DNA from 4 places in the Priestia sp. FSL P4-0332 genome. Region 2 is predicted to be linked to each of the others. Evidence: predicted binding sites of a transcription regulator. Region 2 holds the regulator's gene; each other region holds the start of a gene.

Region 1 (3,152 bases), 920 kb from region 2:
GGGAGTCGCAGAAGAAAATTGGGTGCATTATCTAAATCATTCTCTCATTTGGCCGTTTCATTTAGGTGAGTATATTAATAAAAACGACGGAAGATTAACAAAGAAAGGAGGTGAAGTGTGGGGAGACTATTTAGTAAATTGGTTCACAAGTAAGAAATAGAAGATGATCTATTGCTAGGTAAAAATAGCTGAACGAAGCTTTCTATGATAAAACTAGAAAACTTCATTCACGTTATTGTGTTATTTTACTTTTTTTAAATGCCGGTTTGCTCTGCTTTTATAATAATAAGAGCCGGTGCTTGGGCATTTATAAAGCGTAATACCGAAAAACTGCAAAGGTGTTTTAATTCGTTTCAAAGAATAAGATAAGGGCATTGTGGTCCTCCTAAATAAAATGGGTTAATATTACAAATTTTGAGTTAATTATACAAAAAAATCCTCGGTTGGTAAACCTTAATAACGAACAAAAATAAAAAATGTTCTTTATCAGAAACAAAAAAGCAATTTTTCTCTAGAATAATGTCTCTTTTACTGACATAATAGTTTAGGGAGTTTAGGATAATTTTATTAAATTAACGTAAAAAATAGCTTTGAGGGTTATATTGTAACGGAATTTGATTTATAATTAGACAGGCTGAAAGAAGGGATAAAATGGATATTAATGAAAAAAGTGATGGGTTGCTTCCTCCAGAATGGATGACCCTAGTTAAGGAAGCAATGGATTCAAATATAACGAAGAATCAGTTTAAAGAGTTTCTTAAACAAAAGGCGCTAGAAAACAATGATACGGTTAACAATAAAAAAAACATTAGAATCTAGATTCTAATGTTTTTTGCTTTTTATTATTGCGCCTTATTTTGTTGTAAAAAATCCTTGATTTCTTTAATCGATAACCCCAACTGTTTTGCTTCATAAATAAGCTGCATCCAATCTTTATCTAGTTCGTTATCAAATACCTTGTTCAGCTTCTCCATCAAGTCTGCTCCTTTAGTAAAGGAAACTCAGCCATCATAGTGTAAAAACCGTAGATCTGTAGTTTTGCGTCCTAACTTTTCAATTAGTTTGCCTTTTTCTGTAATAATATAATTTAAATTATATTCTACTATACTTAGCCTGTAAAAACATGTAAAAAATAAGTTTTTGAGACTGAGTTTCCGTCATTTTGAGCATCTTCGAAAGCATTACATTCCCTATGTGAGACTTTTCGTATGAATACTTTTTCTTTATACTTCAATATTGTAACCGTATACATAAAACTATTATGTTATATAATCTAACATATAAGTTGAACGATTCAGAAAATTCATATATCTTAAGTATATCTTTAAAGATGTATAGAAAATATATCTTTGGAACAAGCAGGTATAGACGCCAGGGGAGGAATGGAACGTGCAAAAAAAGAAACTCGTATTAATTGGAAATGGAATGGCTGGAGTTCGAGCGATTGAAGAAGTATTGAAGGTTTCAAGCGAAGCGTTTGAAATTACGATTTTCGGAAGCGAGCCGCATCCGAACTATAATCGTATTTTACTATCAAAAGTGCTGCAAGGAGATACGAATGTTGAAGACATTACGTTAAACGATTGGAACTGGTATCAAGAAAACAATATTACATTATATACGGGCGAAACGGTTACTAGTATCGATTCGATAAAAAAAGAAGTAGCGACAAACAGCGGCAGAGTAGAACCGTATGATGAGTTAATTTTAGCAACGGGTTCTCTTCCTTTTATTCTTCCGATTCCAGGGTCTGATAAAAAAGGAGTGACGGCTTTTCGAGATATAAAAGACACGGACGAAATGCTGCAGGCATCTCAGCAGTATAAAAAAGCAGCGGTTATTGGAGGCGGACTGCTTGGATTAGAAGCAGCGCGCGGACTGTTAAATCTAGGGATGGACGTATCTGTGATTCATTTAGCTCCGTATTTAATGGAACGTCAGCTTGATCCAACAGCCGGCAAATTGCTTCAAAACGAATTAGAAAAACAAGGCATGAAGTTTTTGCTTGAAAAACAAACGGCGGAAATCGTTGGGGATGAGCGAGTTGAAGGATTATCTTTTAAAGACGGGACGTTTTTAGAAGCTGATTTAGTCGTGATGGCCGTTGGAATTAAGCCAAACGTTCACCTTGCAAAAGAAGCGGGACTTAACGTAAACCGAGGAATTGTCGTGAATGACTATATGCAAACGGACATCCCAAACATCTACGCCGTTGGAGAATGTGCAGAGCATAGAGGAATGGTATACGGACTGGTGGCACCTCTGTATGAACAAGGAAAAGCATTAGCAAAAGCGATTTGCGGGGCAGAAAAAGTACCTTATGAAGGATCGGTTTTATCCACCCAGCTAAAAGTATCAGGTGTTGAAGTGTTCTCAGCAGGAGACTTCACGGAAGATGAAGAGAAAAAAGCGATCAAAGTGTTCGATGAACAAGACGGCATTTATAAAAAGCTTGTTCTGCGAGGCAATCAAATCGTCGGAGCCGTTCTTTTTGGAGACAGCTGCGACGGAAATCGACTGTTTTCAATGATACAAAAGCAAGAAGATGTATCCGATGTCGCAAAAGTGTCGATTTTACAGCCGTCTGGCGGTAACGCGGGTGAAAGCTTAGTAGCAAGCATGAGCGCGGATGATATTATTTGCGGCTGTAACGGCGTAACAAAAGGTACGATTGTGGAAGCTATTCAAAAGCAAGGATGCTCATCGGTTGATGAAATTAAAGCTTGTACAAGTGCCTCTCGCTCCTGCGGAGGATGTAAGCCGCTTGTAGCGGAAGTGCTTCAGTATACTCTTGGCGCTGATTTTGACGCGGCGGTTCAAAAAGAAGCGATTTGCGGCTGTACGACTCTTTCACGAGATGAAATTGTCGAAGAAATTAAAGCAAAAGGACTTTCGCATACGCGTGAAGTGATGAATGTACTCGGCTGGAATAATGAAGAAGGCTGTTCGAAATGCCGTCCGGCGCTAAACTATTATTTAGGTATGGTGAATCCAACCGGATACGTTGACGAACGTGAATCACGATTTGTGAATGAACGCATGCACGCGAATATTCAAAAAGACGGCACGTATTCTGTTGTTCCTCGTATGTACGGAGGCGTCACAAATGCAGAAGATTTACGAAAAATTGCAGATGTTGTTGATAAATATGA
Region 2 (3,152 bases):
CTTGGCATTACCCAAGTATCTGAAAACACACAAAATATTGTTAATCTTGTTAAAGCAACGCCGTTCCTCATTGTCGTTACGTCTGTTATTGGACCAATTCTAGAAGAGATTATTTTTCGAAAGATTATTTTCGGCTCTCTTCACAAACGATATAATTTTTTTATCTCTGCATTTATTAGTTCCCTTATTTTCGCTGCCGTACACTGGGATTTTAAACATTTGCTCGTGTATACAGCCATGGGATTTGTATTTGCATTCCTTTATGCAAGAACAAAACTAATTATTGTACCCATTATTGCTCACGTGTTGATGAATACAATCGTTATTTTATCTCAAACTATTTTTGCAGATAAAATTATAGAAATGCAAAAGCAAGCAGAACAAATGCAGTTTATTTTTGGAGGCATGTTTTTATGAAGAATATCCCTTTAACACGAGGGTTTATTTATATTATTATGGGGATTTTATTCACCTACCTGGCCATTCAAAATGCTCAGGAAACCGTGTGGAACTTCCCTACGATCTTATTTGCACTCGTAGCCGCATTCGATTTCAGATTTGCGGTTCGCATTTTTATCTTGCACTATAAAATTAAAAAGTTGCAGCAGCAATATAAAAATCAAGATGATTCATCTAAATAAAAAAAACCACTGTTTCAGTGGTTTTTTTACATACTAACATCTTCTCTTTCTTGCTCTGCCCTTGCCTTTAACACTTTGCGATACGAAATGCGGGAAATAATGATGCTGATTTCATACAAAATTAAGAGCGGCACTGTCACCATCATGTGCGAGAGCAATTCCGGTGGTGTAATAAGTGCGGCAATAACTAGCAGTACGAAATAGGCATACTTTCGAATTTGAGATAAAAACATAGGCGTTATAATTCCTAATCGCGTCAAAAACATGACGACGACAGGAAGCTGAAACAACAGGCCAAAAGGCAGTGTGAGCTGCATTAAAAAAGAAAAGTATTCATTAATGCCAATCACTTGGTTTACATTCAGCTCATCAGAAACGCGCGTCATAAAATCGACGACAAATGGAAACAACACAAAATAAGAAAAAGAGACACCGCCGATAAAGAGAAAAATGGAAACAGGAATATATCCAAGCGTTACCTTACGCTCTTTTTCATATAAACCAGGACTAATAAATGCCCAAAGTTGATACAGTGCAACAGGAGCTGCAAGTACACAGCCGATAATAACAGCAAACTGCATATAAATCTTAACTGGATCTGTTAGCCTAAATGCATTCATCGTTAAATTTTTTGCCTCATCAGCATGCTGTAAATAGACAATAACCTTATCCGCTATAAAAAAGCCGCCAATTGTGGCAATGACAAAGAAAAATAAAACAATTAAAATGCGTTTTCGCAGCTCTCCTATATGATCATATATTGACATTTCTTGTTCAGTCATACTATGATCACCCTTTTACTCTTTGTCATCTACTTGACGCTGTTTATCTTTTTCACGATCTTCTGATGCACCGCTAGCGGCATGCTTAAACTCTCTAAGCGTTTGCCCGACTGACCTTCCTAGCTCCGGTAACCGTTTCGGTCCAAAAATAAGCAGTGCTACAATCGCAATAATAATCCAACTGCCTGCTCCAATCCCCATATTCCCACTCTCCTTATTAATTTAGACTTAAGGAAATCGTAACACAGTCCACCTTATTCAACAGGATAATTTTTCAAAAAATAGACAAGCGACTGTAATTCTACAGCAAGATCAATATGATGTAGTCGAATCTCATCCGGTACGTTTAAGCGTGCAGGAGTGAAGTTTAGAATCCCTTTAATTCCGCAGTTCACTAAACGATCGGTAATTTGCTGAGCAACAGTGGCAGGAACGGTTAAAATCGCCACTGAGATATCATCACTCATATAATCTTCCAATTGGTCAAGGTGATAAACCGGCACGTCACCTACTTTTGTACCGACTTTATCTTCTATCACATCAAAAGCGCACTCAATTTTGGTGTTATTATTTTTAATAAAATTATAATTTAAAAAGGCCGTTCCCAGATTCCCCACGCCAATCAGTGCTACTTTCGTTACTTCATCTTGGTCTAACGTTTTACGGAAAAATGTAAGTAAATAATTCACATTGTAGCCGTATCCCTTTTTCCCTAATGCTCCAAAGTAAGAAAAGTCCCGACGAATAGTAGCAGAATCAACTTTCACTGCCTCACTTAACTCTGCTGACGAAACACGCTGTTTACCAGAAGCATGCAAGTTTTTTAAAAAACGATAATAAAGCGGCAATCGTTTAGCCGTTGCTTGTGGTATTTTTAATTGTTCAGTGTTCACGTTGTACCCCCTCAGTTCATGTATGTCATTACTAACATTTTCAAGTCATATTGCATTACCTTTCACAAAGCATCAACCGCTTTGAGGTAGCGCTTCCAATTCTCTCTCTTTTCTCTTGTTTTATATATACTCCGCTTCACACCCCGACGGCTTTTGTCTATCCAGCACTATTTAAAGTCGTTAGCTAGAACGAAGCAATTAGCCCTTCAAAGGATTCGTTTGTTAGTCATGACGGATTTTCTACATCCATCATATATAAGTTCAGAGATGCACTTATCTCTTATTTTAACATAGTATCCTGTATAAAATGTGCACGTAAAATCATTTTATTTCATGAATCAAAACATTCGCTTCACCATTTGTCCTTGTCCCTGTACAAATTACAAACGCTTGTAGGAAGAACTTGTAGTTGAAAATATGTTAAAATACACTATGGATATACTACTAGAGGTGAAAAAATGATTATTCTACAATTGAACGGTATTACAAAATACTATGGGGCAGAACCCATTTTATCGAATATAAAGTTAGAAGTACAATCAAAAGACCGCATTGCCCTAGTGGGACGAAACGGTGCTGGTAAATCAACTTTATTAAAAATTATTGCTGAGCAGCTTTCTTATGACAGCGGAGAAATTATTAAACCTAAAGGTGTTTCCATTGATTATATGGGACAAGATACAGTTCTTGAGTCAACACTCTCCATATGGGAAGAAATGATGACTGTCTTTGCTCCGTTAAAGAAGATGGAAAAAGAATTACGTACGCTTGAAACGAAGATGGGCGATCCAGACATTTTTAATGATTCAGTTCAATACGAAAAACTAACCAAAGAG
Region 3 (3,152 bases), 4.8 Mb from region 2:
TGTAACGGTCACATCTAGCGGCAATTCAGGTCCAGGTTTATGGACCGTGGGCTCTCCAGGTACAGCGGGAAAAGCTATTTCCGTTGGCGCTTCTGTTTCCCCGACAACAGTTCAATTTCTAACAATTGGATTTAACAAAGAAAAAATTATGATGGCGCCAGTAGAAGGGTCTCGTCCATGGACGTTTAATCAAACGCTGCGTGTAATAAATGAAGAATATTCCAAAGAGCAAAAGCATGCGTTGGGTAACGTCATTTTGCTAAAAGTAGAAGGAAATGCGGTTGAAAAAAAGATTAAACAAGCTGAACAGGCTGGAGCAAAAGCTGTTCTTTTATATAGCCCGACTGAAAAAAGCATAATCGGTAAACTACAAGAGTCAGTAAATATTCCAGTGATATGGGTAAGTAAAAAAAGCGGTGATACCATTAATCAACACATTCAGTCTCAACAGCCATACTTACGCACTGGCAAGCAAGTGGTGCAAGACTTGCTCACATCTTTCAGTTCAAGAGGACCTGTAACGACTACTTGGGGAATCAAGCCGGACGTCGTCGCACCTGGTTACTTCATTAATAGTACAGTTCCTGGGGGATATGAACGCATGCATGGAACAAGTATGGCTGCGCCCCATGTAGCTGGAGCGTGCGCTCTTATTTTACAAGCTCACCCGAACTGGTCTCCTGAACAAGTCAAAGCTTCATTGATGAACACAAGTAAAGTAATGCAGCAGCTAAATGGCCAAACGTATCGCGTATATGAACAAGGAGCCGGGAGAATTCAAATAGCAAAAGCTGTCACAGCAGACTCTTTATTTTATCCATCTTCTTTATCTTTCGGTATTTTTACGCGCCCATCAAAGAAAGTCTTATCATTTAAAATTGATAACCAGTCTGATAAAGCAAAAACGTATCGCTTAAACGTTCCAAAAAGGGATGAAGGAGTGAACTGGGATGTTCCATTACCCGTCACGGTGCAGCCCCATCAGACAAAAGAAATAGCTGTCACTTTATCGGTGCAGCCCCGTTTTAAAAATAAAGGTATATATGACGGATATTTGGAAATAAATGATTCACGTGAAACATTTTCGCTTCCTTATATGTACATGGTTAGCATTCCAGATTATCCTCGTGTCATGGGATTGCAAGTAGCAGCGGAAAAAGAGAAAAATACGTATAGCTATGAACTGTTTTTGCCTGAAGGAGCAGATCAGTTAGGCGTGGCTCTTTTTGATAAGCAGTCTTTACAGTTTGTATCGTATTTAGATGTTGACGTTGATGTAGAAAGAGGCATGAGAAAACGAAAAATAACGATTGATGAATCGCTTGTACCGGGGTCGTACCAAATATTTGCATTTGTGAAAAAGCATAGACAAGAGCAGGTTGTACAAAGTACAATAACGATTGAATGAACCTCTTTAAATGTTTTCATTTGAAGAGGTTTTATGTGTGGCAGAAATGTGAACAATAAGAAGAGATTGTGAAGTTTTTAGCTTAAACACATTGACATTAAATATACGCTATTGTATGCTTACAGGGAATATAAATGATAAGGTTTTCAACCTGTGAAAACCGTTGATATTTCTGTGTATTTTATTAGCTGTTTTTACCTTTTTTAGCAATTTTTTTTGCCTTTCTATCATATATTGAGCTATAAAAACGATAGAGAATTCGGAAAAAAGAAAATTTTGCAAAAGGGGTATGAGCTTATGAAAGATCGCAACCGTCATCCTTTGCAAGCGATGGCATTAGTGTCAATCATTCTATCACAGTTAGCAGGTTCAGTCTTAATTGGCTTATTCTCTGGAAGATGGGCTGATCAATGGCTTGACACCGAACCACTATTTTTGATTTTAGGCCTTCTTTTAGGGCTAGCAGCAGGTGTTTTTATGATGCTGCGGACAGTCCACCATTTTTTTTCAGGAGATTAATAATTCATGCAGGATTTGCAGCACGTTTTTCCAAGACTTCGTTCATACATATTGTATTTGTTAGCATTATACGTTCTCGGCTGGGGATTTACAAGTTATAAGGCTGTTTTTGCAGGTTTAATTTTAGGAACCGCCCTGAGTTTGTATAATTTGTGGAACTTAGTAAGAAAGTTTGAGCAGTTTGGACAGGCGTTGGATGAGGGGAAAAAGCCCCGTTCAATTGGGACTGTTGTAAGATTTGCAACAGCTGCTCTCGCAGTTGTGATTACCATCTCTTATCCAAAAACCTTTCATATTATTAGTGTAGTTGTGGGATTAATGACGTATTACGTTGTCATTATCATAGATTTAGTTGTTCAAAATATGCGTAGAAGATAGAAAGAGAGGTGAACACAGTTGGGTCATGAATCACCAACTATAGAGTTTCTAGGCCTTACTTTTAGTCAAAGTAACTTGCTTATGGTTACCGTAGCTTCTGTTATTGTATTCTTAATTGCAGTTTTATGTACTCGTACTCTTGCTATGAAGCCAAGCGGTGCACAAAACTTTATTGAATGGGTCTTAGATTTTGTTAAAGGACTCGTTAATAGCAATATGGATTGGAAAACAGGTGGCCGCTTTTTGACGCTAGGTGTAACTTTACTTATGTACATTTTTGTGTCAAATATGTTGGGTCTTCCATTTGCCATCGTGATTGACCATAACTTATGGTGGAAATCGCCAACCGCTGATCCAGCAATTACGCTGACGTTAGCCGTTATGGTAGTTGTACTATCACATTATTATGGTATTAAAATGCGAGGTTTCTCTGCATACACGAAAGATTACTTCAAGCCAATGGCATTTTTATTCCCGCTTAAGATTATCGAGGAGTTTGCCAATACGTTAACGCTTGGCCTTCGTCTTTACGGTAATATTTATGCTGGGGAAATTTTGTTAAGCTTGCTAGCTGGTTTAGCAACAACAGGCTTCTTAGGTACAATTGGAGCTGCTATTCCAATGCTTTTATGGCAAGGATTCAGTATTTTTGTAGGCGCAATTCAGGCCTTCATTTTCACAATGTTAACGATGGTTTATTTATCTCACAAAGTGAGTAGCGACCATTAATTTATAAAGCTTTGTTCAAGTAATACCCAATTTGGACAAAACAAAACTTAGTTAAACAAAATCATATATATTAAGGGAGGACTTTATAAAATGGGTTTAATAGCATCTGCAATTGCGA
Region 4 (3,152 bases), 3.4 Mb from region 2:
GGGTTATTTAGCTTGACCCTTACGCAGAGGCTATTTTAGAACAGCTGAGCATCTCAATAAAAATCAATGTTACCTCTTAATACCTCAGAGAAACCTGCTTCTTTCAAAGGAGCCTTTTCAATTTCTATAGATAAAAAAATATTTTATCAGGTATATTGTTAGGAGAAGTTTTAAGTGGTAAGTTTGTGTTCACTGTATTTGATATAATAAGCATTTTTGGATGGCTACTCATGTACAGGACAGTAAATATAGATAACAGTAGCTCTGCCGATAAACAACCTTTTTAAAGAAAGACATCTTACCGATAAAAATTATAAAAAGGAGAGACGTAAATGAAATTTGATGTATCTGAATTAGTTGAAGCAAAACGTCAAATTGATTCAACTTTACACAAACTCAGACAGACAGTAAAAACGTTTGAAGCTAAAGAAAATGCTGATAGATATAAATCTCAAATTACCTTAGCTAAAAGAAGAATACAAGCATTCGAAATTTCGGTAGCTCTTATTGAAAGAGAAATAAAGGACTTTAATAACAAAAGCTAGGTATCAGCTTTTACAAAGTGCGTATTTGACGTTGCCATTTATTTTATGAATCACAAAACGTCGGAAAATGCTATATAGTAGTAAAAAACATGTTTTAATTCACCTTCAATATTCGCTCAGAGTGGGATACATATGAATGAACCTTATACAAAAAGAAAAGAAACCTTGCCAATACTAAGGTTTCTTTTTAGTAAATATAAAATATGTTCTAGGAACTTTATGAACAAAGAATTTTTAGTGAATTACGATAAAATATGTAATGAGAAGGAGGCGATGAAGAATGGAACTAGCTTTTTCACTGACTAAGTTAGCTATGAGAGGACTGTTAAGTGTTATTTTTTACGTTCCAGAAGCTTTTTCTTTTGCAGCAAGAAAAATCTCGGGAAATTCAAAGAAGGTGCCATCTTAAACAATCGAAAAAAGCCATCTCTTTTATCACAAGAGATGGCTTTTTTTATCTATATTTATCTATATTTATCTTATTTTACCTACATAAACTAAACCATTAGAACGATTGCCGTTCATAGTAACATATTCTACTTTTTTATATTCTACTTCTTCAAATTGATTCATCCACTCTTTTATGCGCTCTTCACTATGATGACGCAAGATGGCTCCATCAGCTAATTCAAACACTCCATAGGTATGATATTTAGCCAAACCTTTTTCGTAACGGTCTTTGTTTCTCTTATCATGATTGAGCAAAAAATCATTAATATATATGATGCCTCCTGGTTTCAGCACGCGTTTAATCTCGTTTAAAATAGCGTTCTATTCCTCATCTTTATGCACACATGTTAAAACTGCAAAAAGTAAAACAGCATCTAAAGAATGATTAGGAAAAGGGAGCTTCCCACTTTGAATAACTTGAAAATCAATTTCCGAGTCGTTTGACTTAGCTCTCTTAATCATCTCTTCCGAAAAATCTACGCCATGTAAATTTTTATAACCGTAACCTCTTAGTTCAGATAAGGTTCTCCCATAACCACAACCATAATCCAATATGACAGCATCACGGTCAACATGTGTGAGAAATAATTCAGGTTGAAAAGGCATAGTAAATTCCTTTTTATTAGCTACTTCATTCCAATATTCGTCTTGTTTAATCATGTGTATGAGACAACTCCTTATTGATATATCAACTTTTATTGCATCATAGCATGTAAATGTATAAAATAATGTGAGATATCTCATATTTTTATAACAATAGGAGAAAAAATGAAATTTTTAAACGAGCCTATGCACAGTTACTATATCGAAAAGTATTCGATTCAATCACTTTTTTCCTTTCCGATTACTCCATTTATTCAAGTCTGCCAATTTGAACGTGGTGAGTTTATTTACAAGGAAGGTTCCTCCCCTCAATATATTTATTATCTTGTTGAAGGTAAGGCAAAACTCTATGTTACACACGAAAATGGAAAAGTGTCTTTGATTAATTTTTTACAGGCTCCAACATTCATGGGGGAAGTAGAGCTATTAAATTCGCAACGATATTCTAAAGCTATCCAAACTGTCACAAAAACCATTTGTTTGGCTATTCCGATTAATGCTTGTAAAAATAAGCTCTTAACAGATGTTACATTTCTCAGGCATTTATGCAGTTTTTTAAGTGAGAAAGCAACTAGAACTTCAGCAAAGTATACCCAAAATCAGGCATATCCGCTTGAGAACCGCCTCGCTGCTTTTATAATGTTGTCGGCTGATGGTAACTTTTATAAAGAGAAACATACTGAAGTATGCGAGTACTTGGGCGTATCATATCGTCATCTGCTCCATGTACTAGCACAACTATGTAAAACAGATATTATTGAAAAGCAGTCACCAGGCTACATCATTCGAGACAGAGAACGTCTTGAAAAACTAGCGAAATTAAATTAAAGATACTCATAATAACCTTACATTTTTAGTTGCTGTAATGGATGTTCTAGGAACCTAAAGAGCTAAATATTACAATTTTTAAAGCCCATTAAATAAAAGAGTGCCATCAAAAAATACTGCCTAATTAGGCAGTATTTTTATCTTTTTATGAGAAATGACGATTAAAGGCATCTTCAACTTTATTTAAAATACCTTTATATCCTTCTTCATCAAGGTATCCAATACTTCCAAACAGTAAGTGTTCTACAGTCTCAATTCCAGTGAAATCAAATATTCCAATGTCAGATGTTATTTTCAGACCAGCTGTCATTCCAATCTCATCGTAAACTTCATTAGGAGTACCATGAGTATTAATGATCAAGCCTTTTTTACCTTTCAAAAGCTTAATGATTCCTTCTTCACCAGGAGCATAAGCAAACCCGTATGCAAATACTCGATCTACATATCCTTTAAGAATGGCTGGAAGACCTGTCCACCAAATAGGATAAATAAATGTTATAGCTTCTGCTTCAGAGATAAATTCTTGTTCTGTTTTAATATCATTAGGAGTTTGTCCTGCTTTCATAGCTTCAGTATCTTCTGGTTTCAATACAGGTTGAAAATCCAATGCATATAAATCACGTACAACAACTTCGTGACCGTTTTTCTTTAATGTATTAACTGTTGTATCCAAGATTGCATGGTTTAAGCTTTCTGGATTTGGATGTGCATAAACAATAAGGTGTT

The links. Region 2 encodes Rex, which represses fermentation and respiration genes when NADH is low (regulators of the CRP and FNR family bind a similar motif). Its sites were predicted from a motif close to TTGTGAAATATTTCACAA; they were not measured.
Region 1: nirB (nitrite reductase large subunit NirB) is a predicted target of Rex. The motif match lies at 1,193-1,210, and genes of this name have one in related genera.
Region 3: MKY06_RS26240 (AtpZ/AtpI family protein) is a predicted target of Rex. The motif match lies at 1,475-1,492, and genes of this name have one in related genera.
Region 4: yeiL (transcriptional regulator YeiL) is a predicted target of Rex. The motif match lies at 1,724-1,741, and genes of this name have one in related genera.

What each region holds. Positions count from the first base shown of each region.
Region 1 is NZ_JBBOUA010000001.1:1,141,024-1,144,175, forward strand. It holds gene MKY06_RS05810 (SGNH/GDSL hydrolase family protein) at 1-160, shown strand, start outside; gene MKY06_RS05815 (anti-repressor SinI family protein) at 652-819, shown strand; gene MKY06_RS05820 (anti-repressor SinI family protein) at 843-974, opposite strand; cyclic di-GMP riboswitch class I at 993-1,077, opposite strand; gene nirB (nitrite reductase large subunit NirB) at 1,390-3,152, shown strand, end outside.
Region 2 is NZ_JBBOUA010000001.1:220,280-223,431, reverse strand. It holds gene MKY06_RS01320 (CPBP family intramembrane glutamic endopeptidase) at 1-417, shown strand, start outside; gene MKY06_RS01315 (YdiK family protein) at 414-641, shown strand; gene tatC (twin-arginine translocase subunit TatC) at 668-1,423, opposite strand; gene tatA (twin-arginine translocase TatA/TatE family subunit) at 1,439-1,624, opposite strand; gene MKY06_RS01300 (redox-sensing transcriptional repressor Rex) at 1,678-2,316, opposite strand; gene MKY06_RS01295 (ABC-F family ATP-binding cassette domain-containing protein) at 2,775-3,152, shown strand, end outside.
Region 3 is NZ_JBBOUA010000001.1:4,997,357-5,000,508, reverse strand. It holds gene MKY06_RS26245 (S8 family serine peptidase) at 1-1,408, shown strand, start outside; gene MKY06_RS26240 (AtpZ/AtpI family protein) at 1,706-1,927, shown strand; gene MKY06_RS26235 (ATP synthase subunit I) at 1,934-2,305, shown strand; gene atpB (F0F1 ATP synthase subunit A) at 2,324-3,034, shown strand; gene atpE (F0F1 ATP synthase subunit C) at 3,125-3,152, shown strand, end outside.
Region 4 is NZ_JBBOUA010000001.1:3,572,996-3,576,147, reverse strand. It holds gene MKY06_RS18665 (hypothetical protein) at 333-545, shown strand; gene MKY06_RS18660 (hypothetical protein) at 826-954, shown strand; gene MKY06_RS18655 (hypothetical protein) at 1,020-1,289, opposite strand; gene MKY06_RS18650 (class I SAM-dependent methyltransferase) at 1,317-1,655, opposite strand; gene yeiL (transcriptional regulator YeiL) at 1,764-2,426, shown strand; gene MKY06_RS18640 (NAD(P)H-dependent oxidoreductase) at 2,572-3,152, opposite strand, start outside.